2 linked regions of the Euzebya sp. genome follow. The protein of the gene in region 2 interacts with the protein of the main gene of each other region in a pairwise test. Links are inferred from orthologs where the notes say so. Each region holds a gene or a part of one and is shown on either strand. Other genes may lie near its edges.

What was found.
Region 1: the proteins of ACEQ2X_RS07345 (region 2) and ndk interact in binary tests that used the Escherichia coli proteins (3 or more experiments, as listed by UniProt). The link is inferred for Euzebya sp. from one-to-one orthologs.

Annotation. Positions count from the first base shown.
Region 1 is NZ_CAXQBR010000098.1:820-6,949, reverse strand. What follows is about bases 226-2,941. They hold ndk (nucleoside-diphosphate kinase), read left to right. Parts: upstream 226-1,236; coding sequence 1,237-1,647; downstream 1,648-2,941. Other genes in these bases: ACEQ2X_RS21595 (ferritin), read right to left, coding at 2,621-2,941; ACEQ2X_RS21600 (YceI family protein), read left to right, coding at 1,819-2,619; ACEQ2X_RS21610 (phosphotransferase family protein), read right to left, coding at 226-1,149. Outside these bases: more of ACEQ2X_RS21610, read right to left, coding at 100-225; more of ACEQ2X_RS21595, read right to left, coding at 2,942-3,127; ACEQ2X_RS21590 (rod shape-determining protein), read left to right, coding at 3,294-4,352; ACEQ2X_RS21585 (rod shape-determining protein MreC), read left to right, coding at 4,360-5,373; rod shape-determining protein MreD, read left to right, coding at 5,377-5,886. UniProt on the Escherichia coli protein: Major role in the synthesis of nucleoside triphosphates other than ATP. The ATP gamma phosphate is transferred to the NDP beta phosphate via a ping-pong mechanism, using a phosphorylated active-site intermediate.
Region 2 is NZ_CAXQBR010000028.1:2,806-19,105, forward strand. Bases 180-3,175 are described here. They hold ACEQ2X_RS07345 (uracil-DNA glycosylase), read right to left. Parts: upstream 2,020-3,175; coding sequence 1,339-2,019; downstream 180-1,338. Other genes in these bases: ACEQ2X_RS07340 (ATP-dependent DNA ligase), read right to left, coding at 180-1,342; ACEQ2X_RS07350 (anti-sigma factor domain-containing protein), read right to left, coding at 2,048-2,791; sigK (ECF RNA polymerase sigma factor SigK), read right to left, coding at 2,788-3,175. Outside these bases: more of ACEQ2X_RS07340, read right to left, coding at 1-179; more of sigK, read right to left, coding at 3,176-3,393; ACEQ2X_RS07360 (DUF1269 domain-containing protein), read left to right, coding at 3,537-4,196; ATP-dependent helicase HrpB, read left to right, coding at 4,220-6,706; ACEQ2X_RS07370 (hypothetical protein), read left to right, coding at 6,737-8,728; ACEQ2X_RS07375 (NAD(P)/FAD-dependent oxidoreductase), read right to left, coding at 8,741-9,727; ACEQ2X_RS07380 (ACT domain-containing protein), read left to right, coding at 9,848-10,519; ACEQ2X_RS07385 (cell wall-binding repeat-containing protein), read right to left, coding at 10,513-12,855; ACEQ2X_RS07390 (wax ester/triacylglycerol synthase family O-acyltransferase), read left to right, coding at 13,099-14,529; ACEQ2X_RS07395 (XdhC family protein), read left to right, coding at 14,541-15,317; tRNA isopentenyl-2-thiomethyl-A-37 hydroxylase MiaE, read left to right, coding at 15,314-15,934; ACEQ2X_RS07405 (TIGR03086 family metal-binding protein), read left to right, coding at 16,014-16,300. UniProt on the Escherichia coli protein: Excises uracil residues from the DNA which can arise as a result of misincorporation of dUMP residues by DNA polymerase or due to deamination of cytosine.

The sequences.
Region 1 (6,130 bases), on a different replicon or contig from region 2:
CCGGTGGCCGGTGGTCGGGTCGGAGTGGGTGCGGTTGCCGCCGGTGGGGGCGGTTGGTGCACCCGGGCTCTGCGTCCCGGCCCGACCCGCGCCGTCGAACTAGATGCCTGCTTCGTCGGCGAAGGCCGCCGCGCGGTCGAGCATGGTCGGCACGAGGTCCTCGAAGACCCGCCACCCCTCTGCACCCTCGCCATAGGCCCCGGCGAGGTTTCGCTGGTACACGCCCTCGAGGATCGCCGCCTGCCGCCACACCCCGAACGCCAGGTAGTAGCCGACCAGGTCGTCGGGCATCGCCAGGCCTCCCGCCTCCTCGTAGGCCGCCCGGAAGGCGTGGCGGTCGCCGAAGCCCTCGGCGGTCGTCGGTCGCCCGATGACGGCCAGGGCCGGGTCGTCGCCGTCCGCCCAGTACGTCATCGTGATCGCGAGGTCGGCGAGGGGGTCGCCGAGGGTCCACAGCTCCCAGTCCAGCACCGCGGCCACGGTGCCATCCGGGTGCAGGACGACGTTGTCGAGGCGGTAGTCGCCGTGGACGATCGAGACTGCGCGCTGCTCGGGGATGTTGGCGGCCAGCCGGGCGTGGAGCGCCTCCTCGTCGGGGAGCTCCCGCCCCTTCTGGGCGTCGAGCTGCCGCCGCCAGACGTGCAGCTGTCGGGCGAGGTAGTCCTGGCCCTTCAGGTGGGATCCCAGCCCCACCTCGGCCGGGTCGACGGCGTGCATCGCCGCCATGGTCGCTGCCAGGCTGCGGGTAGCTGTGGCGCGCACGCCGACCTCGACGGCCTCGGCATCTTCGGCGGTCCGCAGGATCAGGCCGTCGACGAAGGACATGGCGTAGAACTCCGCGCCGATCACGTCGGGATCGTCGCAGTGCCCGATCATCTGCGGCACGGGGACGGGGGTGTCGGCCAGAGCGTGCATGACCCGGTGCTCACGGCTCATGTCGTGCGCGCCGGGCAGCAGGTTGCCCAGCGGCGGCCGGCGGACGATGAAGGCCCGGCCCTCCGCGTCGACCACCCGGTAGGTCAGGTTCGACCGGCCCCCGGAGATCTGCGAGGCCTCGAGCGGCGGCGTGATCGTGGTGCGGTCACCCATCCAGGCCGCCAGGGCCTCGGTGTCCAGCTGCAGGTCGTCGGTGCGGTCGTCGTGGCGCATTGGGACCCTACGATTCCACACCTCGACCGGCGAGGCGGAACCGGGGAGGTCGGCGGTGATCGCCAGCAGCACATACCCTGCCCGGCGATGAGCACCCAGAGCACCCTGATCCTGATCAAGCCCGACGGCGTCCGGCGCCGACTGATCGGCGAGGTCGTCCGCCGCATCGAGGCCAAGGGCCTGACCATCGACCGGATGGAGCTGCGCACCCTCGAGCGCGAGGTCGCCGAGCAGCACTACGGCGAGCACCGCGAGAAGCCGTTCTTCGGCGAGCTGGTCGACTTCATCACCGGTGGCCCGCTGGTCGCCATGGTCGTGTCGGGGGAGGGGGCCATCGCCGCGATGCGCCAGCTCGCCGGCGCCACGAACCCGCTCGAGGCCGCCCCGGGCTCCATCCGCGGCGAGTTCGCCACCGTGATCGGCGAGAACATCATCCACGGCTCGGACAGCCCCGAGTCGGCGGAGCGAGAGGTGGCCCTGTTCTTCCCCGACGCGTAGCGAGGGGAAGAGCAGGACAGGCCGGGGGGCGATCTCGCCGCGCAGCGGCGTGACCGGGCTTTTTTCCCCGACGCGTAGCGAGGGTCATGGGCCGGCAAAGAGATCGTTCGAACCGGAAAGAGTCCCCGCAGGGTCATCGGCCCGTGACCGCCCGGGGCTAGGTTCTCGCGCATGGACGCGAAGAAGATCACCGGTGTCGTCGCCCTCGTCGCCATCATCGGCATCGGCCTGGTCGTCTGGTACCTCAACCGGCCTGCTGCCGAGGAGGCCAGCATCGAGAACGCCCTCGAGGCGCTGACGCCGACCGAGGGGCCGGTCGACGACGTCGACGCGTTCGCCGCCGGCGACGCCCCGACCGCCTCCCCGTCGGAGTCACAGGCCACCGAGGGGGAGGGCGGGGGCAACGTCGCCGACGTCTCCGGCACCTGGGTGGTGGACACGGAGATCGGGGAGTTCGACTTCGCCGACGCCACCTCCACCTTCGCGGGCTTCCGGGTCGCCGAGGAGCTCCAGCAGGTCGGCCAGACCGAGGCGGTCGGGCGCACGCCGGCCGTCAGCGGCGAGCTCGTCATCGACGGGACGACCGTGACCGACGTCACCGTCGAGGCCGACTTCACCCAGATGGTCTCCGACGTCCCCCGGCGCGACGACGCGATGAAGCGGGCCATGGGTGTGGACGCGCACCCGACCGGGACCTTCACCCTCACCCAGCCCGTCGACCTGGGCGAGATCCCCGCCGAGGGGGAGACGATCACCTTCACCGCCGTGGGGGACCTGACCGTCAACGGCATGACGAACCCCGTCGAGGTGGCGGTGGAGGCCCAGATCGCCGACGGGAACCTCCTCGCGGTCGGCCGTTCCCCCGTGGTCTTCGCCGACTACGGGATCCAGGCGCCCCAGGCCGGGCCGGTCATCTCGATCGCCGACGAGGGGACGATCGAGCTGCAGCTCTGGTTCACGCCGGAGGCCTAGCTCACACCGCCTCGGTCTGGGACGCCCGGCGCCCCGGCAGCTCCCGGTCGAGCATCAGCAGCGCCGACGCGTCGCCCCCGATCATCCGGAGCTCGGCGACGATCGTGCGGACCGCGGACTCCTCGTGCACCTGCTCGTCGAGGAAGCGGGTCAGCAGCGGGACGCTGCGGTAGTCGCGCGCCTCGGTCACCTTGCCGTACAGCTCGGCGATCGCGGCGGTGACCTTCTCCTCGTGCGCCAGGGCGGCCTCGAACGCCGCGACCGCGTCGGTGAAGTCGTGCGCCGGTGCTGACAGGGCCCGCAGGACGACCTGCCCGTCCCGGTCGAGCACGTGGTCGATGAAGATGTCGGCGTGCTCGCGCTCCTCGGCGGCCTGCGCGCGGAACCAGCGGGCCATGCCGGTCAGGTCGCGGGACTCCGCCCAGATGGCGAGCTGGAGGTAGGCCTGGGCCGATTCCTGCTCCAGGGAGATCTGGTGGTTGAAGGCATCGAGGAGCTCGGGGTCCATGGCCTGACGCTAGCGCACCCCGGCTCGGGCGGGCCGCGACCGGGCCGGGTGGGCAGGTGTCCATGCGGCCGACGGCGCGGCCCCGTCCCCCCACGGGATCGCGGGGCTACACTCGCACGACGCGGCGGCCCCGACCGTCGCTGACCGACTTCCCCGGACACCCGTCTTGTCGACTCCTCCCCAGCAGCTCAACACGCTCCCCCTGTTCGGCCGTGACATCGCGGTCGACCTGGGCACCGCGAACACGCTCGTGTACGTGCGCGGCCGGGGCATCGTGCTGAACGAGCCGTCGGTCGTGGCGATCAACACGAAGAACGGCGCGATCCTGGCCGTGGGAGCCGAGGCCAAGCGGATGATCGGCCGCACCCCCGGGCACATCGTCGCCATCCGGCCGCTGAAGGACGGCGTGATCGCCGACTTCGACGTGACCGAGAAGATGCTCAACTACTTCATCCGGAAGGTGCACCGGCGCCGCTACATGACCTGGCTCAACAAGCCGCGCGTCGTGGTGTGCGTCCCCTCCGGCATCACCGGCGTGGAGCAGCGGGCGGTCGAGGAGGCCTCGATCCAGGCGGGCGCGCGGGCCGCCTACATCATCGAGGAGCCGATGGCCGCAGCGATCGGTGCCGGGCTCCCGGTGCACGAGCCCGCCGGGAACATGGTCGTCGACATCGGGGGAGGGACGACCGAGGTGGCGGTGATCTCCCTCGGCGGGATCGTGACGTCGGCGTCGATCCGCATCGGCGGGGACGAGCTCGACGAGTCGATCATCAACTACGTCAAGAAGGAGTACAGCCTGATGCTCGGCGAGCGGACGGCTGAGGAGATCAAGATGGCCATCGGCTCGGCCTTCCCGATGCCGGAGGAGTCCCACGCGGAGATCCGCGGCCGCGACCTGGTCAGCGGGCTGCCGAAGACGATCATCATCTCCGCCGAGGAGATCCGGCGGGCCATCGAGGAGCCGGTCAACTCCATCGTCGATGCGGTGAAGAACACGCTCGACCGCACCCCGCCCGAGCTCGCTGCGGACATCATGGACAAGGGGATCGTCCTCACCGGTGGCGGTGCGCACCTGCAGGGCCTCGACGAGCGGCTGAAGCACGAGACGGGGATGCCCATCCACGTGGCCGACGCGCCCCTCAACTCCGTCGCGATCGGCTCCGGCAAGTGCCTGGAGGAGTTCGAGGCCCTGAAGCGGGTGCTGATCAGCTCCTCGCGGCACTGATCGAGTCGTGAACCGGCGGCGGACGCTGGTCGGGGCGCTCGTCCTGATCGCCCTGGCCTTCATCACCCTCGACTTCCGCGAGACGGGCGGACCGGTGGGTGCGCTGCAGCGCGGCGCGGACGCGGTGTTCTCACCGGTCCAGAGCGGCTTCGCGTCGGTCGTCCGGCCGGTCGGCGACTTCTTCGGCTCGATCCTCGAGATCGGCACGCTCCGCAGCCGCATCGAGCAGCTCGAGGCCGACAACGAGGCGCTCCGCGAGGAGCTGCTGGTGCAGGCCGACCTCGAGCGCCGCCTGTCCGAGGCCGAGGCGCTGCTCGACATGTCGGCAGAGCGGACGGTCGACCTGGTCGGCGCGCGGGTGATCGCCGCGCCACCGGGCACCTTCGAGCGCTCGATCCTGATCGACGTCGGCGCGTCCGAGGGCGTCGTCGACGGGATGGCGGTGGTGAACAGCCGCGGCGTCGTCGGGGTGGTGGTCGAGGTCACCGCCACGCGGGCGCGGGTCAACCTCCTGTCCTCGACCGAGGGTCGCATCACCGTCCGCGTCGCGCAGTCCGGCGACCGCGGCCTGCTGACCGGCCGCGGCAGCGACCTGCTCGAGCTCGAGATGGTCGACGCGGATCCGCGGTTCCCCACCGACGAGACGCCGGTGGTGGTCACCCAGACCTTCCAGGGGTCCCTCATCCCCGGCGGGCTGCCGGTGGGGGTGGTCGAGACCCCACCTGACGGGGACTTCCAGGGCGAGCGCTTCTACGAGGTGCGGCCCTACGTGGACTTCAGCGCCCTGTCCACGGTCGCCGTCGTGGTGGCAGGCCGCGAGAGCGACGGCCAGTTCGACGAGGGCGAGATCATCGACGTGCCGGAGCTGGTCCCCGCGCCCACCGTCGAGCCGCGACCCAACGCGGAGGGCACGCCGATCCCCGGCGTCGACGTCCCCGCCCCGGCGACCGAGGCACCGCAGCCCGGGGCCTCACCCACCGCGGGTGCATCCCCCGATCCCTCCCCGGCGGCGAGCCAGTAGGGCGTGGGAGTCCGCGTCGCGGCCTTCGGGGTGATGATCCTGCTGGCCATCCTGTTGAAGACGACGGTCCTCCCCGCCGTCGCCGTCGCGGGCTTCCGCCCGGACGTCCTGGTCCTCGTCGTCGTCGCGATCGGGTTGGCGGAGGGGCCCGAGAGCGGCGTGCGCGTGGGGTTCGCCGCCGGCCTGGTCCAGGACCTGATCAGCGGCGGCAGCGCCCTCGTCGGCGTCGGCGCCCTGGTGGTCATGGGCGCGGGGTACGCCGCCGGGCGGCTCCGCCCCTACATCGCGGCGTCCGCCCAGACCGGTCCGATCGTGCTCAGCGGGGGACTGACGGCCGCGGCGACGGCGGCCTTCGGCATGCTCGGGCGGATGTTCGGGACCACCGAGCCGACCCTCGGGCGGGTGCTGGTCGCGACGCTGGTGGTCGGGCTGTACTCGGCGGTGGTGTCGCCGCTCGTGCTCCGCCCGGTGAGATCGGTCCTGCGCCAGTTCCCACCGGCCTCCGCGGGCTGATCCGCCTACGGCGATGAGGGCATGGCGCGGCTGCGCCGCCATATGTCCGTTCCGCCCAGTCGTGGCCTCGCTGCGCTCGGGACTGCTCGGTACGGTGGACGACCCGTGCAGCCGACGAACGCCCGACCGCCGATCCCCCGCGAGAGCACTGCGCTGCGCCTGACCTTCCTGGGCGCGCTGGTGGCCGCGCTGTTCGTGCTGCTCGTCGGCCGGCTGTGGTTCCTGCAGGTCATGACCGGTGACC
Region 2 (16,300 bases):
CGTCGCGGTGGGTCTCGAGGGAGAGGAACCGCTCGGTCTGCCACGCGAGCACCTCGTCGGTCATGCCCTTGAAGGTCTTGCCGAGCATCACGAAGCCCTCGTGACCGGGCCGGTCGTCCACCGCACCCAGGTGGATGTTGCTCAGCCATCCCCTCCGGCGACCGGACCCCCACTCGACCGCGAGCACCACCAGGTCGAGGGTCCGGACCGGCTTGACCTTCCGCCACGCCTTCCCGCGGCGCCCGGCGGCGTACGGCGCGTCCAGCGCCTTCACCACCACCCCCTCGTGGCCGTGCTCGAGCGCGTCGGCCAGCACCCCCTCCCCCTCCTCGGGGTCGGAGACCACCGCGGAGGGGATCCGGTTGCGCTCGTCGACCAGCTCGGCCAGGCGGGCGCGCCGCTCGGTCAGCGGGGCGTCGAGCAGGTCCTCGCCGTCCACGTGCAGCACGTCGAAGAAGAACGGCGTCAACCCCGACCCGCCCCCGGCGATGTTCGAGAACGTCGACATGGTGTCCTGGAACGCGACGGGACGGTCGTCGGCGCCGACGGCGAGGACCTCCCCGTCGAGGATGACCCGCTCCACCTCCAGCGCCTGCGCGACCGCCACGGTGTCCGGCGACCGGGCCGTCACGTCGTTGAGGTTGCGCGTGTACACCACCACGTCCGACCCGTCCTTGTGGACCTGGATCCGCGCCCCGTCGAGCTTCCACTCGACGACGGCGGTGCCCATGTCCTCCACCGCGGCGGCGACCGACGGCGAGGTCGCCGCCAGCATCGGCTGCACCCCCCGGCCGAGGACCAGCCCGACGGCCTCGAGGGCCGCGCGCCCGCCGGTCATCGCGAGCGACGCCACCTCGCCCAGGTCCGCTGCCAGCATCACCGCCCGCCGCACCACGGTCTCGGGCACCTGCGCCGCCGCCGCGATGCCCTTGACGACCAGGCCGGCGAGGGCGCCCTGGCGCATCTCGCCCAGCACGAGGTGGTTGAGGAAGGACTGCTCGGCGACGGTCGCCGCCGCGTACAGGTCGGTCAGCACCCCGACGCGCACCCCGCGGGACCCCGTCCCGCCGGCCGTCGCCAACGCCTCGAGCGCGGCGTCGACGTCCACCAGCGACAGCGTGGGCGTGGTGGCGGGGGCGACGTCGAGGTCGCGGATCGTCGCCCAGCCGACCTCCAGGCGGTCCTGCGGCGGGTCCCCGGCCAGGTAGGTGGCGGCCAGGCGCACGTCCTCGCCCGCCCCCCGCAGTGCCTCGGCGATGATCGCCACCTTCTCGTTCCGGCTCGACGTGGCGCCGAGCCGATCCGACGCGGCCACCAGGGGCGCCAGGAGCGCGCTGCTCACGACGGCAGGGTCCAGTCCACCGGATCGGCACCCAGTGACGCCAGGTGCGCGTTGACGCGGCTGAAGGGCTTCGAGCCGAAGAACCCGCGGCTCGCCGACATGGGGGAGGGGTGGGCGGACTCCACGGCCGGTGCGTCGAGCAGCCACTCCCGCGTGTCCCGGGCATCACGGCCCCAGAGGACGCCGACGAGGGGCGCGTTCCGCATCGACAGGGCCCGGATGGCCTGCTCGGTGATCGCCTCCCACCCCTTGCCGCGGTGGGACCCCGGCGAGCGCGGCGCGACGCTCAGGCACCGGTTGAGCAGCATCACCCCCTGATGGGTCCACGGCGACAGGTCGCCGGTGGCGGGCCGGGGCAGGCCGAGGTCGTCGCAGTACTCGCGGAAGATGTTGTCGAGGGACCTCGGGACCGGCTGGACGTCGGGCCACACCGAGAACGACAGGCCCATCGCGTGCCCCGGGGTCGGGTAGGGGTCCTGGCCGAGCACCAGGACCCTGACCTCCTCGAAGGGGATCTGGAAGGCGGCGAACACCCGGTCGGGCGCCGGCAGGAACTGGCGTCCGGCGGCCAGCTCACCGCGGAGGAACTCGCCCATCCGACCGATCTCGTCGGCGACCGGCTCGAGCGCGAGCTCCCACCCCGGTCCGACGACCTCGCTCAGCGGTTTGGGTGCCACGCGGCGGGATGCTAGCGAACGGGGTCGGTCAGACCGGCAGGGTCGCCTCCACCTCGCCGGTCGGGGTGGACAGCGGCCCGCGCGGCTCCACGGTCAGGCCGATCTCCTCGACGGCGCCCGCCTCGACGGTGGTGGGCTGGTCGGCGACGAGCTCGCCAGCTGGCAGCGGCTCGCCGTCCACGATCCGCCAGAGGGCGTACATCTGGTCCTCGTCCAGCTCTCGCATCCCGTGGCCGATCACGACCGCGGAGCCGGTCGCGGGCGAGACGAGCCCGGTCAGGACACCGCCGTCGGGCAGGTCCGCGGTGACGCGCTGGGCGTCGGCCGCGACCACCACGCCGGCGATCTGCTCGGCGCGGCGCTCGACGTCGCCGACGCGCTGGCCGAGCTGCAGCACCACCGCGCCCAGACCGATCGCGACCGCGGCCATGACCGCCGCCGCCCCCCAGGCGAGGCGGGTCATGCGGCTGCCGCCGGGCCGGCGGGCCGCGGCGATCGGGGTCACCGTCGCGGCCTCCTGCGGCGCGGACGACACGACGGGCCGCTCCTGGCGGACGGCGTCGATGCGCCCGAGGACCGCGTCACGCATCGCGGCCGGTGGCGCCTCGGCGACGGGCCCGCCCAGCAGCGCGGTCGCCTCGCGCAGCGACTCCACCTCCGCCTGCGCCTCGGGGGAGGTGGCGAGGTAGGCCTCGAACGCCTCCCGCTCGTCGGGGTCGAGGGCGTCCAGGACGTAGGCACCCGCCAGGGTGTGGATGTCGTCGACGTTCACGCGGTCACCCCCATCGCGTCGCGCAGGCGGATCAGCCCGTCCCGCATGCGGGTCTTCACGGTCCCGACCGGGGCCTCGAGGAGCGCGGCCACCTCCCGGTAGGTGTTCCCGCCGTAGTAGGCCAACTCGATCGCCTCGCGCTGGACGTCGGTCAGGGCGTCCAGCGCCGCGCGGACCTGCTCGGTCTCGAGCGACTGCTCCACCTGGTCCGCGACCGCGTCGAAGGGCCGCTCGGCGGATTCGCGGCCCACCCGGTCCTCCCGGTCGCGGCTGGCCTGCTCCGAGCGGACCCGGTCGACCGCGCGCCGGTGCGCGATGGTCAGCACCCAGGACCGCGCGGTCCCGCGGGACCGGTCGAACCGCGGCGCGGTCCGCCACACCTCCACCAGCACGTCCTGGGCCACCTCCTCGCTCTGCGCGGGATCGCGGAGCACCCGCCGCACCACGCCGTACACCTGCGGGCTCATCATGTCGTACAGCGCCGCGAACGCGGCGGCGTCTCCCTTCGCGACCTCGACCAGCAGCGCATCGGCGTCGGCCGGTGCGCCGACCGCGGCGTCCGCCTCGGACACCGTCGTCAGGTGGCGACGTGCTGCGCTCATCGGGTCGGGTTCGTCCCACCCCCCCGTCCCGGATTGGTCGTCGTGGGCCACGGGGCAAAAGGGTAGTGTGATCGGGCGGTGGCGTCCTGCCCGGCCACCCGCCCGGTGCGCCGTCCCGGGCGCCGACCGCCCGTGGAGCACCCGTGTCCGAGACGTCCGACCCCTCCAGCTGGCCGGCTCCCGCCCCCGGATCGGGGGCGAGCAGGGCCGAGGACCTCCCAGGCGCCGACGAGACCGCGAGCGCCGACGGGCCAGCCACCACCGCCGAGGCCGTCGCGGACCCCACCTCCCGCGCCGCCCGGACCGGGTGCCTGGTCGCCCTGCGCTTCGACGATCCGCTGTTCGCCCAGGAGGCGATGCTCGCGACGGTCCGGCTCCGCGCCCGCGGCCACCTGCAGGTCGACGACGCCGCCATCGTGTCGAAGACCCCCGGCGGGAAGGTGCGGATCCAGCAGACCAAGGACCTCAACGCCGCCGACGGGGCGCTGTCCGGCGGCTGGTGGGGGCTCCTCGCCGGGCTCTTCCTGGCCAACCCGCTGATCGGCGGAGCGCTGGGGGCGGCACTCGGCGGGCTGTGGGGCAAGCTGCGGGACGTCGGCATCTCCGACGACCGGATGCGCGAGCTCGGGGACTCCCTCCACGGCGACGAGGCGGCGCTGTTCCTCCTCATCACCGACGCCCACCGCTGGCACGCCCTCGCCGAGGCCCGCCGGTTCCCCGCGCGGGTGCTCCACACCACCCTGTCCGCCGACGACGACGCGGCCCTGCGGGACGCGCTCGGCAGCGGGGTGACGACCCTCTGAGGCCGCCCTCGGACCGGGACGACCTGCCGGTCGGCGCGGTCCTGGACGCCCTCGTCGCGGGCCTGGTCGAGCGCCGCCGGGGCGTCCTGGAGGCCCCGCCGGGTGCCGGGAAGACCACGCTGGTGCCCCTCGCCCTGGCGGCGTCCGGCCAGGTCGACGGCCGGGTCGTGGTCCTCGAACCCCGCCGGATCGCCGCGCACGCGGCCGCGGCCAGGATGGCCGAGCTGCTCGGCGAGCCCGTCGGGCGGACCGTCGGCTGCACGACGGGGGAGGGGCGGGCGGTGTCCGCCGCCACCCGCGTGGAGGTCGTCACCGAGGGCGTCCTCGTCCGCCGGCTGCAGCGCGACCCGGCCCTCGAGGGCACCGGCGCGGTCGTGCTCGACGAGTTCCCCGAGCGCTCGATCGAGGCCGACCTGGCCCTGGCCTTCAGCCTCGAGGTCCAGGAGGCGCTGCGCCCGGACCTCCAGGTCCTGGTGATGTCCGCCACCCTGGACGGCGACCGGGTCGCCGGGATGCTCGGCGACCCCGCGGTGGTGCGCAGCGAGGGCCGCACCCACGAGGTGCAGACGCTGCACCGCCCGGCGCCGGCGGGGGCCCGGGTCGGCGACGTCGTCGCGGCAGGCGTCCGCGAGGCGCTCGACCTCCACGGCGGCGACGTCCTCGCGTTCCTCCCGGGTCGGCGTGAGATCGTCGACGCCGAGCGTGCGCTCGCCGACCTCGACGTCGACGTCCGCCCCCTCTACGGCGCCCTCTCGGGCGACGCGCAGCGCGCGGCCCTCCGACCCTCGCCGCACGGCCGCCGGGTGGTGCTCGCCACCGACATCGCCGAGTCCAGCCTGACCGTGCCGGGCGTGCGGATCGTCGTCGACGGCGGCTGGGCGCGGCGGCCCGCCTTCGACCCGGCCACGGGCATGTCGCGGCTCCGGACCGTCCGCGTGTCCCGCGCCAGCGCCGATCAGCGCCGCGGCCGGGCTGCGCGGCTGGGACCCGGGCTGTGCCTGCGCCTGTGGGCGGCCCACGAGGCGCTCGACCCCCACGCCCCGCCCGCGATCGCCGAGGAGGACCTGGCCCCCACCGCCCTCGAGGTGGCCGCCTGGGGCACCCCGCTCGACGACCTCGCCCTCCTCGACCAGCCCCCGGCCGCCACCTGGGCGGCCGCCACGGCGCTGCTGCGCTCCCTCGACGCGCTCGACGACGACGGCCTGACCGACCACGGGCGGGCGATGGCCGACCTGCCCGTCCACCCGCGGCTGGCGCACATGGTCCTCACCTCCCCGGCGCGGCTGCGGGGGCTCGCCGCGGACGTCGCGGCGCTCCTCGGCGAGCGCGACGTGCTCGTCCACGGCGGCACCGACCTCGAGCAGCGGGTCGCGGCGCTGCGCGGTCGGGCGCGCGGGCCGGTCCGCCGTCGCGCCCTCGATCGGGTCCGGGCCGACGCCGATCGCATCCGCCGACGCTCGGGCATAGACCGCGAGGGGATCGACCGCGAGGGGATCGACCGCCAGGGGGGCGACCGGGACGGGGGAGGGGCGACGGTCACCGGCGACGACGTCGGGCGGCTGGTCGCGCTGGCCTACCCCGATCGGGTCGCGCGTGCGCGGGGTCGCCGCGGCGCGTTCGTGATGTCCGGCGGGCGGGGTGCGGTGCTGCCACCAGGCGACCCGCTGGCGGGCGAGCCGGTCCTCGCGGTCGCCGCCGTCGACCGCGGGGCGGCGGAGGCCCGCATCCACCTGGCCGCGGCCCTCGACCTCGAGACGGTCCGCGAGATGGCCCGCCACGTCGACGTGGTCGAGTGGCGCGACGGCGACGTCGCGGCCGAGCGGCAGCTGCGGTACGGCGCGGTGGTGCTGTCCACCACCCCGCTCGCCGACCCGCCGCGGGAGGCGGTCGTCGCCGCCCTGCTCGACGGGGTGGCGGCCGAGGAGCTGCGCCCGCTCCCGTGGACCCGCGACGTGATGGGGCTCCGCGACCGGCTGCGCCACCTCCACCGCACCCGCCCCGGAGACGGGTGGCCCGCCGTCGACGACGCGACCCTCGTCGCCCAGCTCGCCACGTGGCTCGGTCCGTTCCTGCCCACCGCTCGCCGGCGAGCCGACCTGGCGTCGGCGCCGCTCGCCGACGCGCTGATGAGCCGCGTGCCCCACGACCTGCACCACCGCCTCGACGAGCTCGCCCCCACCCACGTCGCCATCCCGACCGGCCGGCGGGCGCGCATCGACTACGGCGGCGACCGCCCGGTCCTCGCGGTGAAGCTGCAGGAGCTGATGGGCACCCGCGAGACGCCCCGGGCCGCCGGCGAGCCGGTGCTGCTCCACCTGCTCAGCCCCGCCGGCCGCCCGCTGCAGATCACCGACGACCTGGCCGGGTTCTGGGCCGGCTCCTACGCGGCGGTCCGCGCGGAGATGCGCGGCCGCTACCCCAAGCACCCCTGGCCCGAGGACCCGGCGACCGCCACCCCCACCGCCCGCACGACCGCGGCGCTGCGACGCGACGCGGGTCCGCGGACCTGACGCGACCGGCCGGTACGATCCGGCCACCTGATGGCCTCCGACGACCCCTTCCAGACCGACCCCGTGCTCCGCCTCGACGCCGCGCTGCGGGAGATCGTCCAACGCCTCGAGGACCACCTCCAGGTGACGACGGTCGAGCACGCCCAGGCGCTGAGCGAGTCCTCGAGCGCCGCCGCCGGACGGGTGCAGGCCAGCGTGGCCGCCCAGGTCGACCACCACCAGCGGGTGCTCGCCGAGGCCGCCGCCCGGCTCGAGTCAGCCACCGAGGTGCTCGGCACCCGCATCGACGAGGTGGTCGCCGACGACGTCGAGCGCTTCCGGGTCCACGGCGAGGCCGGCCGTCTCGCCCTCCAGGACGCCGCGGCGGCGCTGGTCGAACGACTCGAGGCGGCCGCCGAGGTCTACCGCCAGGTCGCCGACGACGCCGCGTCACGGCTCACCGTCGACGTGGACGGGGTGCGGACCGCCGCCGAGGCCGCGCGCGACGCGGCGGCGGAGGTCCGCGAGCGGGCCGTCCAGCTCGACGCCTCCGCCACCCGTGCGACCGACGTCGGCGAGACGACCACCGCGGCGGCGGCCCGCCTGTCCGAGGAGCTGGCGGAGGTGGCCGAAGGTCTCGGGGCGGCCCGGCAGCTGAGCAGCGCGACCGAGCAGGCCGTCGGGCGGATGGCGGACATCAGCGACCAGGCCGTGACCGCCATCGGCCGCCTCGTCGAGCGGACCGACGAGACCAGCGACGCGGTCCTCCGCCGCGCCGACGACGTCGTCACCGGCCACGCCGACCGGATCGCCGCGGACACGAAGGCCCGCGTCGACGAGCTCAACCGCGTCGTCGGCGCCGTCGAGCGCGCGGTCGTCGAGGCGACCGACCGGGTCCAGGCCGTCGGCCCGGCCGCCGCGGAGATCGACCGGCGGCTCGGGGCGGCGGTCGACCGGATCGACGCCGCCGCGCAGCAGGCCGCACGCCACGCCGAGCGCACCGCCGACGCCGCGGCGACGAAGCTGCTCCGCGACGTCCGCCAGCTCGTCGTCAGCATCCACGACGCGGTCATGAGCGCCCAGGACGGGGTCGCCGACGCGGCCGAGAGCGCCCGGGACCACCTGCAGCGGCGCATCGAGCAGCTCGACACGACCGTCGCCGGTCACACCGAGGTGCTCGACGTCACCGCCACCGCCGTCGACGACGTCGCCCGGCAGCTGTCCGACGGCGGGCGGCGCGCCGCCGAGTCCGCGGACCGGCTGGACGCCACCACCGCCCGGTTCGGCCAGGTGACCGATGCGGCCACCGACCGGATCGTCGCCGCCGCCGACCGGATGACCGCCGACGTCGCCGATGCGGTCGACGCCGCCCTCCAGGTCGCCGCCGACCGGACCGCGGGGGACCTGCAGTCCCTGTCGACGACGGTGGCCTGGGCCGGCCGGACCATCCAGCAGCTGGTCGAGTCCCTCACCGACGACCTGAACGCGACCGTGCGGGCGTCGCTCGGGCGGATCGAGGAGTCCGGCGAATCGGCCCGACAGCGCCTGGCCCTGGCCGTCGAGCAGGCGGAGGGGCGGATCGTCGACGAGGTCCAGCGGGCCACCGCGCCGCTGGCGGTGGAGACCGGCCGGGTGGCCGAGCAGACGTCGGCCCTCGCCGCCACCGCCGCCCAGATCGAGAGCCTGATGGGTCAGCGGGAGGCCGAGTCCGCCCGCCGCGACGAGATCACCCGGCGGATCGAGTCCGCCGTCGCCGACGCATCGGACCTGCTGTCGAGCCGGGTGCGGCACCTGAAGGAGGAGCAGGACGACGTCGTCGTGACCTCGAGCGCCGTCGCCGACCAGCTCGCGGCGGCGGGTGAGCGGGCCACCGCGCTGCTCACCGAGCTCGTCGCGGTCACCGAGCGGCTCGAGGCGGCGACGAGCGCCGCGGACACCTCCCGCCAGGCCCTCGAACGAGCCGTCACCCGCGCCGAGGAGCTGGCCGCGGACGCCGAGCGCCGACGGCGCCGGGTCTCGCCGGTCCCCCCACCCACCGCCTGAGCGGCGACCGGCCTACTTGCGGTCCGAGGAGTGGCCGGGGAACACGCCCTGGTCGGGGTCGATCAGCGGGACGGCGTTGTTGACCGCGGTGGCGGCCTCGCCGAACCCGACGCTGATCAGCTTCACCTTGCCGTCGTAGGTGGTGATGTCGCCGGCGGCGAAGACCCGGTGCAGGTTCGTCTGCATGGCCGTGTCGACGACGATCTGGCGCTTGTCCTGCTCGAGGCCCCACTTCTTCAACGGCCCGAGGTCGGCGGTGAACCCCAGAGCCGCGACCACCGCCTGGCAGGGGATCGTCCGCCGCTCGTCGGTGCGGTTGTCGAACACCTCGACGGACTCGATGTGCTCGGCGCCGTTGATGCGTGCGACCTCGTGGAAGGTCAGCACCTCGACGTCCGAGGCCATGACCTCCTTCACCGTGGTCTCGTGGGCGCGGAAGCGGTCGCGGCGGTGGACGATGGTGAGGGACCGGGCGATCCCGCGCAGGTTCAGCGCCCAGTCGAACGCGCTGTCCCCACCGCCGACGATCAGGACGTCCTTGTCGGCCATGACGTCGAGCTTGGGGACGAAGTACTGCAGCCCCCGCCCCTCCCAGTCGTCGGCGTCCGGCAGCGGACGGGGCGTGAACGTCCCGATCCCGCCCGTGATGACCACGGCCTTGCAGGTCACCGTCGCGCCCTTGTGGCTGGTCACCTCGACGCGGTCGTCGAAGAGGTCCATCTCCTCCGCCCGGTGGCCCAGCAGGTACGTCGGGTGGAACTGCCCGGCCTGCTCGACGAGGTTGTCGACCAGGTGCTGGCCCTTGATCACCGGGAAGCCGGCGACGTCAAAGATGTCCTTCTCCGGGTACATCGCGGCGACCTGGCCCCCCGGCTCGATCAGGGAGTCCATGATCGCGACGGAGAACCCCCGGAACCCGGCGTAGTAGGCGCCGTACAGGCCTGCGGGCCCGGCGCCGATGATCAGCAGATCGACGTCGGTCTCGGTCGGTGAGGTCATGGTCAGGGGTGCTCCTGGTCGAGTGTGCCGGCGCCGCCTCCCGTCAACCCGTGGACGCCGAAACAGAACGCTAACCCGTCCGTCGCATCCCGCCCAACTGCGTCGCTAGCGTAGGGATCCATGCGGTTCGCCCTGAGGCTGTCGTTGCCCGACCGTCGTGGTGCCCTGAGCGCCGTCGCGAGCGCCATCGGCCGTGCCGGCGGCAACATCGTCTCCCTCGACGTGATCGACAGCGTCGACGGGATGGCCGTGGACGACGTCACCGTGGAGGCCGACGCCGACGCCGACGCGCTGCGGCGGGCGATCGAGGAGGTCCCGTCGGTCGTCGTCGAGGCGATCATGCGCACCAGCGACTTCCGCGACCCCACCGCACCGCTCGAGCTGGCCACGACGATGGTGGAGACCGGGTCCGGCGCGGTGAAGCTGCTGGTCGACGGACTGCCCCATGCCCTGTGGTCGTCCTGGGCGCTGGTCGTCGCCGGCACGCACCTCGGGCCGGAGATCATCCACACCGCGGGGGAGGTGCCGCCGGTGGAGGGGCTCGAGACCCCGTGGATGCCCCTCGACCAGCTCCGCCGGCTGCCCCGGGCGCCGTGGATGCCAGAGACCTGGCGGGCGCACACCGAGCTCGAGCTGGTCGCCGCCCCGCTGGCCCAGCGCAGCACCGTGGTCCTCCTCGCCCGTGAGCGGGGCCCGCGGTTCCTCGACTCCGAGGTCGCCCAGCTCGGGCGGCTCGCCCGCGTCGCGGTCCGCGCCGAGGTGCTCGCCGCGCAGAACGGCCGCCGCTACTGACCGAGCTGCTCGAGCTGCCACTGCTGGTAGCTCGAGACCACCCCGAGGCCGCCGAGGACGTCGATGTCCCCGCGGGCGGGCAGCGCGGCGAAGAACGCCGCGGCGTCGGGATCGGCGGTGATGTCACCGCCCGGGACGATCATCAGCGGCGCCCGGCGTACCGCCGCCAGCGGCCCGCCGGCCAGCGCGTCGGGGAAGTCCGCCCCGGTGGCGACCACCAGGCCGTCGGACAGGTCGGCATGGGTCGCCAGCCAGGCGTTGACCGCCGCGGCGGTGCCGAACCGACCGGTCCCCGACAGGCGGGGGACGGCGACGCCGAGGTCCTCCACCTCGTCGACGACGTCGGCGGAGATCCGGGACGTCCCGCCGACCACGACGACCTCGTCGAGCTCGGCGAGGACCGCCGCGCTCGCGGGGTGGAGCCGATCGGGTTCGGTGAGGAGGATCGGCATGTCGAGCATGCCGCCGGGGCCGGCGGCGACCAGCGCGTCGGCGAAGCTGCCCGCCGAGGCGAGGAACGCCCGGGACACCCCCCGGCCCGGGACGGCTGAGACGACGCCGTCGAGGGAGTCGGCGATCGCCGCCGCGGTGTCGAACCGCGACTGGCCCGCGACGCGCTGGGCGACGATCCCGCGCGCGGTCAGGTCGTCGACGACCCCGCCGCCGATCACCGCCGGACCGCCGAGGAGCACCACCCGCTCGACCCCGAGGTCGTCCAGGGCCTGTGCGGTCACGTCCGGCACCGCGTCCCTGGCGGTCAGCAGCAGCGGACCGCCGAGCACGGCGGCGAGGGGACCGCCGGCGAGGGCGTCGGGGAAGGCATCGGCGACCGCCAGCACCGCGGTCCGCGCCCCGCCGCCGAAGGCGTGGCGGGCGACCGCGGCGGCGGTGTCGACCCGACCCGCCCCGCGCAGCCGGTGGGTGCCGTCGAACGGCTCGGCGTGGGTCACCTGCAAGCTGGTGGCGACCGACCGGGTGACCGCGTCGCAGCAGGGGTCGTTGCGCATGATCCCGTCGACGACGAGCTGGGACGAGGCGCCCCCGTCGAGGCTGAGCGCCTCCACGGCCCCCAGGGCGATCATGTAGCGGGCGAGCTCGGCGATGGTGAACCCGTGGGTGATGCCGGGGCGGCGGCCGTCGGCCGCGACCAGCAGCGTGCGGCCGTCAGCGGTGACGCCGATCGCCGACCGGGGTGCCCTGACGTTCGAGTGCACGTGCGGCTCGAACCCCTCGTCGACCCACCCGCCCGGGTCGGTCACCTGCCCGCCCTCGACGATCATCGGGCCGCTGGCCAGGCCTCGGACGACCTGCGCCCAGTCGTCGTCGCGGTCCGAGGACCGGGCCGAGATGCGGGTGGCGACCGTGACCGCGTCGCCGACCGCCAGGCCGTCCAGCGCGGTCGCGCCGGAACCGGTGCCGGCGAGCAGCACCTCGCCCGGCCTGGGGGTGAACACGCCGGGCTCGTCGCGCTGGATCGCGGTGACCGTGCCGGTCAGGGACCCGGTGACCGGCCAGTGCGGCACGGCGACCCGGACGACGGCGAGGTCGACGGGCGGCTCGGTCGGCGGGGGAGGGGTGAGGGGGACCGGGTGGGTGACGGTGACCGTGCCGCCGTAGTCGGCGGTGTAGGCCAGCAGGGAGTGGGTGCCGTCGTAGAACTGCTCGCCCTCGTCCCGGTGGCCGCGGTTGATGCCGTTGAGGGGCACGGTGGTGCCGTCCGGCAGGGTCACGGTCTCGGTGGTGTCGATCCGGTCGACGAGCAGGCGGCCGTCGGCGGTCCACCCGACCGTGCCGCGCGGCCCGGCGCCCTGGGTCTCCGCGTCGCTGATGAGCCGCCCGTCGCGGGCGAAGAACCCGTTGGGCTCGCCGTAGGGCTTGCCGAGCCAGAACCCGCCGTTGATGGCGGCGACCGAGCCCAGAAGGGGGTCGCCGCTCTGCACCGCGACCGGTGCGGTGCCGCGGACCGTGCCGTTCGCGTGGGTCGGCTGGATGGTGACCGGTGCACCAGGGTCGAGGTGGACGATCTGGACGTCGACGCCGAGCCCCTGACCGACCGCGGTGCGGCGGATGTCGTGGCGCACGCCGGGCCAGATCGGCGACCCCGCAGGTGCCGGCTCGCCGTCGAACTGGGTGAAGGTGCTCCCGGGCGGCACCTCGAGCCAGCCGTCGTCGACCGGCCCGCCCTCCGGCGCGGTCAGGCCGGCCAGCTCGGGCGGGGCGGTGGCGGTGCGGTCGGCGGTCCCGGCGGTCGCCGGGGCGTGCGGCACGGCGAGGGCGACGGCCAGGGCCGCGCCGAGCGCGGGCACGAGCGGGCGGAGGCGTCGGGGAAGCGACATGCCGACGATGCTGCCGCAGATCGTCCTCGGCGCCGTGGACCTCCGGCGGGGGACCGGGGCAGTCCGTCGGGTTCGTTGCGATCCACGGAACAGAGGTGACGGACCTCCGTGGTTCGAGCCCGGTGCGGCCAGGGGTGTGTCGGGTTCGTTGCGTGTGCCGAGACGAAGCTGACAGACCCCCACGGGCGGCTGGCTCCGCACACCCGGTTCGCCGACGACGGCCGGGCCAATACGCTGTCGGCCATGGCAGTCGACCGGCTCAGCGTCCTGGACTCCTCCTTCCTGCGCCTGGAGACGACCAGCCACCACATGCACGTCGGCGGTCTCGGCATCTTCGAGCCGGGTCTGGCCTACGCCGACGTCGTCCGGGTGCTGCGCGACCGCATCGACGCCGTGCCGCGGGCACGCAAGCGCGTCCGCGACACCCACCCCCTCGCCGGGCGGCCGATCTGGGTGGACGACCCCGACTTCGACCTGAGCTACCACGTCCGCCACGCCGCCCTCCCCACGCCGGGTGACCGCCACCAGCTCGGCGAGTTCCTCAGCCGGCTGATGGGCCGCAAGCTCGACCGCGCCCGGCCGCTGTGGGAGATCTACGTGATCGACGGCCTGGAGGGCGACCGGGTCGGCATGTTCCGCAAGACCCACCTGGCGATGGCGAACGGCGAGGACGGGGATCCCTTCGGCGCGCTGCTCGACGACCACCGCTCCGCGCTCGAGCCGGAGGTCGGGCGCTTCACCGCGGCATGGCACCCCGACCGCCCACCGCCGTCGTCGGTCGTGGTCGCCCAGGCGATGGCCGAGCGGCTCGACCGCGGCCAGCAGGCGGCGATGGCGGTCGTCGAGACCCTCGACCCCCGCGTCGGCGTGCGCCGGGCGACCGCGGCTGCCGGCTCGGCGCTCGGGTTGGTCGGCCGCATGGTCCGCGGGGCGCCGCAGTCGCCGCTGAACAAGCGCCTCAGCCCCCACCGCCGCTTCGCGATGGCGTCCTGCGAGCTCGAGGACCTCCGCGTCGTCCGCCGCGCGTTCGGCGGCACGATCAACGACGTCGTGGTCGCCGTCGTCGGGGACGCGGTCGGACGGCTGCTGCGCTGGCGGGGGCACGAGACGAAGGACCTCGACCTCAAGGTGATGGTGCCCGTCCGCGTGGACGAGCGCGTCGGGGGCGCCCCCGGGGTCGGCGAGACCCGCACGGTCGGGGACGGGGTCGTCGGCGTCCTCGCCCCCCTCCCCGTCATGCAGATGGACCCCGTCGCCCGGCTCTACCGGATCATGGGTGAGATGGCCGGGCTGAAGGAGTCCCGGCAGGCCGTCGCCGCCGACCAGCTGGTGCGGCTGGCCGGCTACGCCCCGCCGGCGCTGCACGCGAGCGCCGCGCGCGTCGTCTCGGCCGACAGCCGGTACAACGTCGCGCTGTCGAACGCGCCGGGGCCGCAGGAGCCCCGCTACCTGGCCGGGACGCTGCTCGAGGAGTCCTACCCGTTCATCCCCCTCGCCGGCGACAGCGCGCTGTCCCTGGCCGTGTCGTCCTACGCCGGACAGATGTTCTTCGGCCTGCTGGGGGACCGGGACACCCTGTTCGACATCGAGCGCCTGGGCGACTTCGTCACCGAGTCCGTCGACGTCCTGCGCAGCGCGGCGCTCGACCAGCTGGCACAGGCGCGGGAGCGCTGAGGAGGGTTCCGGTGCGCATCTACGACGCGTTGGCGAGGGCTCGCGGCCGGGGGGAGCGGGTGGTCCTGATCACGGTCCTCGAGGTGAGCGAGCAGGCGTCGTCCCACACCGGGGCGAAGATGGTCGTGGGTGAGGACGGGCCGCTCGCCGGATCGCTCGGCTGCAGCGAGTTCGACACCGCCGGGGCGGAGGTGGGGGCTGAGGCGCTGGCCTCCGGCGGCCCGATCCGACGACGCGTCAGCTTCGGCGGTCACGGCGAGGAGCGGGCCATCGAGGTCTTCGCCGAGGTGCACGACCCCGAGCCGGCGGTCCTGGTGCTGGGCGCCGGTCCCGTGGGCCGCGCAGTGGCCGCGCAGGCCCGGCTGGTCGGCCGGCGGGTGGTGCTGGTGGATCCCGGCGGGACGACCGACGTCGCACCCGGTGTGGAGGTCGCCGCCGACGATCCCGGCCGCCACCTCCTCGCCGCGCCACCGGGTCCGCTCGACGCGGTCCTCCTGAGCGACCACGACGCCCCCTACGTCGACGAGGTGCTCCGGATCGCCCTCGCCAGCGACGCCGCGTTCGTCGGCATGCTCGGGTCACGCCGCCACGCCCCGTCGGCGGTCCGCCGCCTGCGCGACGCCGGGGTGCCCGAGACCCACATCGCCCGGCTGCGCGCCCCCGTCGGGCTGGACATCGGTGGGCGGGAGCCGGCCGAGATCGCCCTGTCGATCGTGGCGGAGATCATCGCCGTCGAGCACGGCCGCGACGGCGGACGGATGGGCGTCGACTGGTCGAGCGCCGGATGACGACCCGCGATCCGCTGATCCCCGACGAGCGGGTCGATGCGCTGCGCATCGCCACCCCGCCCGGCTGGGAGGCCGTCGCGCTGGCCGACCTGCACGCGACGATGAGCGACCACGCGCACGCTGAGAAGAAGGCCGCGCTGGCCGGCCTGTCGCTCTTGAACGCCGAGCCCGAGCGCGACGACCTGGTCGCCCGGATGGCGAAGCTGGCACGCGAGGAGATCCGCCACCTCGACCAGGTCCTCGGCCACATGCGAGCCCGCGGCTGGTCCCTCAGACCGGATCGGGCTGACCGGTTCGCCCGGGCCCTCATCGCCGAGCGGCGCGGCGGGCGAGGGGAGGCTGCCCTGTGCGACCGGCTGCTCGTCGCCGCGCTGATCGAGGCGCGGTCCTGGGAGCGGCTGAACCTCCTCGGGATGGCCCTGGCCGAGGCCGGTGAGGACGAGCTGGCGGCCTTCTACGTCGAGCTCGCCCGGTCCGAGGCCGGCCACTACCGGGTCTTCGTCGACCTGGCGGCCAGCGAGTGCCCCGGCGAGGACGTGGCCGCGCGCCTGGGCGAGCTGGCCGAGGTCGAGGCCGCGGTCATCGCGGCGCTGCCGCACGAACCGCGGATCCACTAGCTCGCCAGGCCTCGATGAGTCGGAGGCCGCCGGCGCGTCTGCACCCGTGCCGGCCCTCAGGCAGCACAGGAGGCGGGACGTGGAGACCATCGCCCAGCGCTACCGGCGTCGCGCGGACGCCGTCGTCCGATTGGTCGCCGGCGTCGACCCGGCGCGGTGGGCGGGCCCATCGCCCTGCGCCGCGTGGACGGCGCGCGCGGGGGTCGACCACCTCGTGATGATGCACGGGGCGAGGCTCGGCCCCCTCGGACGCGCCCCCTCACCGGCACCTGCCGTGGCCGACGACCCGCTGGCCGCGATCGCATCGGCGGTGGGCGACGTGACCGCGGTCCTCGACGATCCGGTGCTGGCCGCGACGACGTGCAC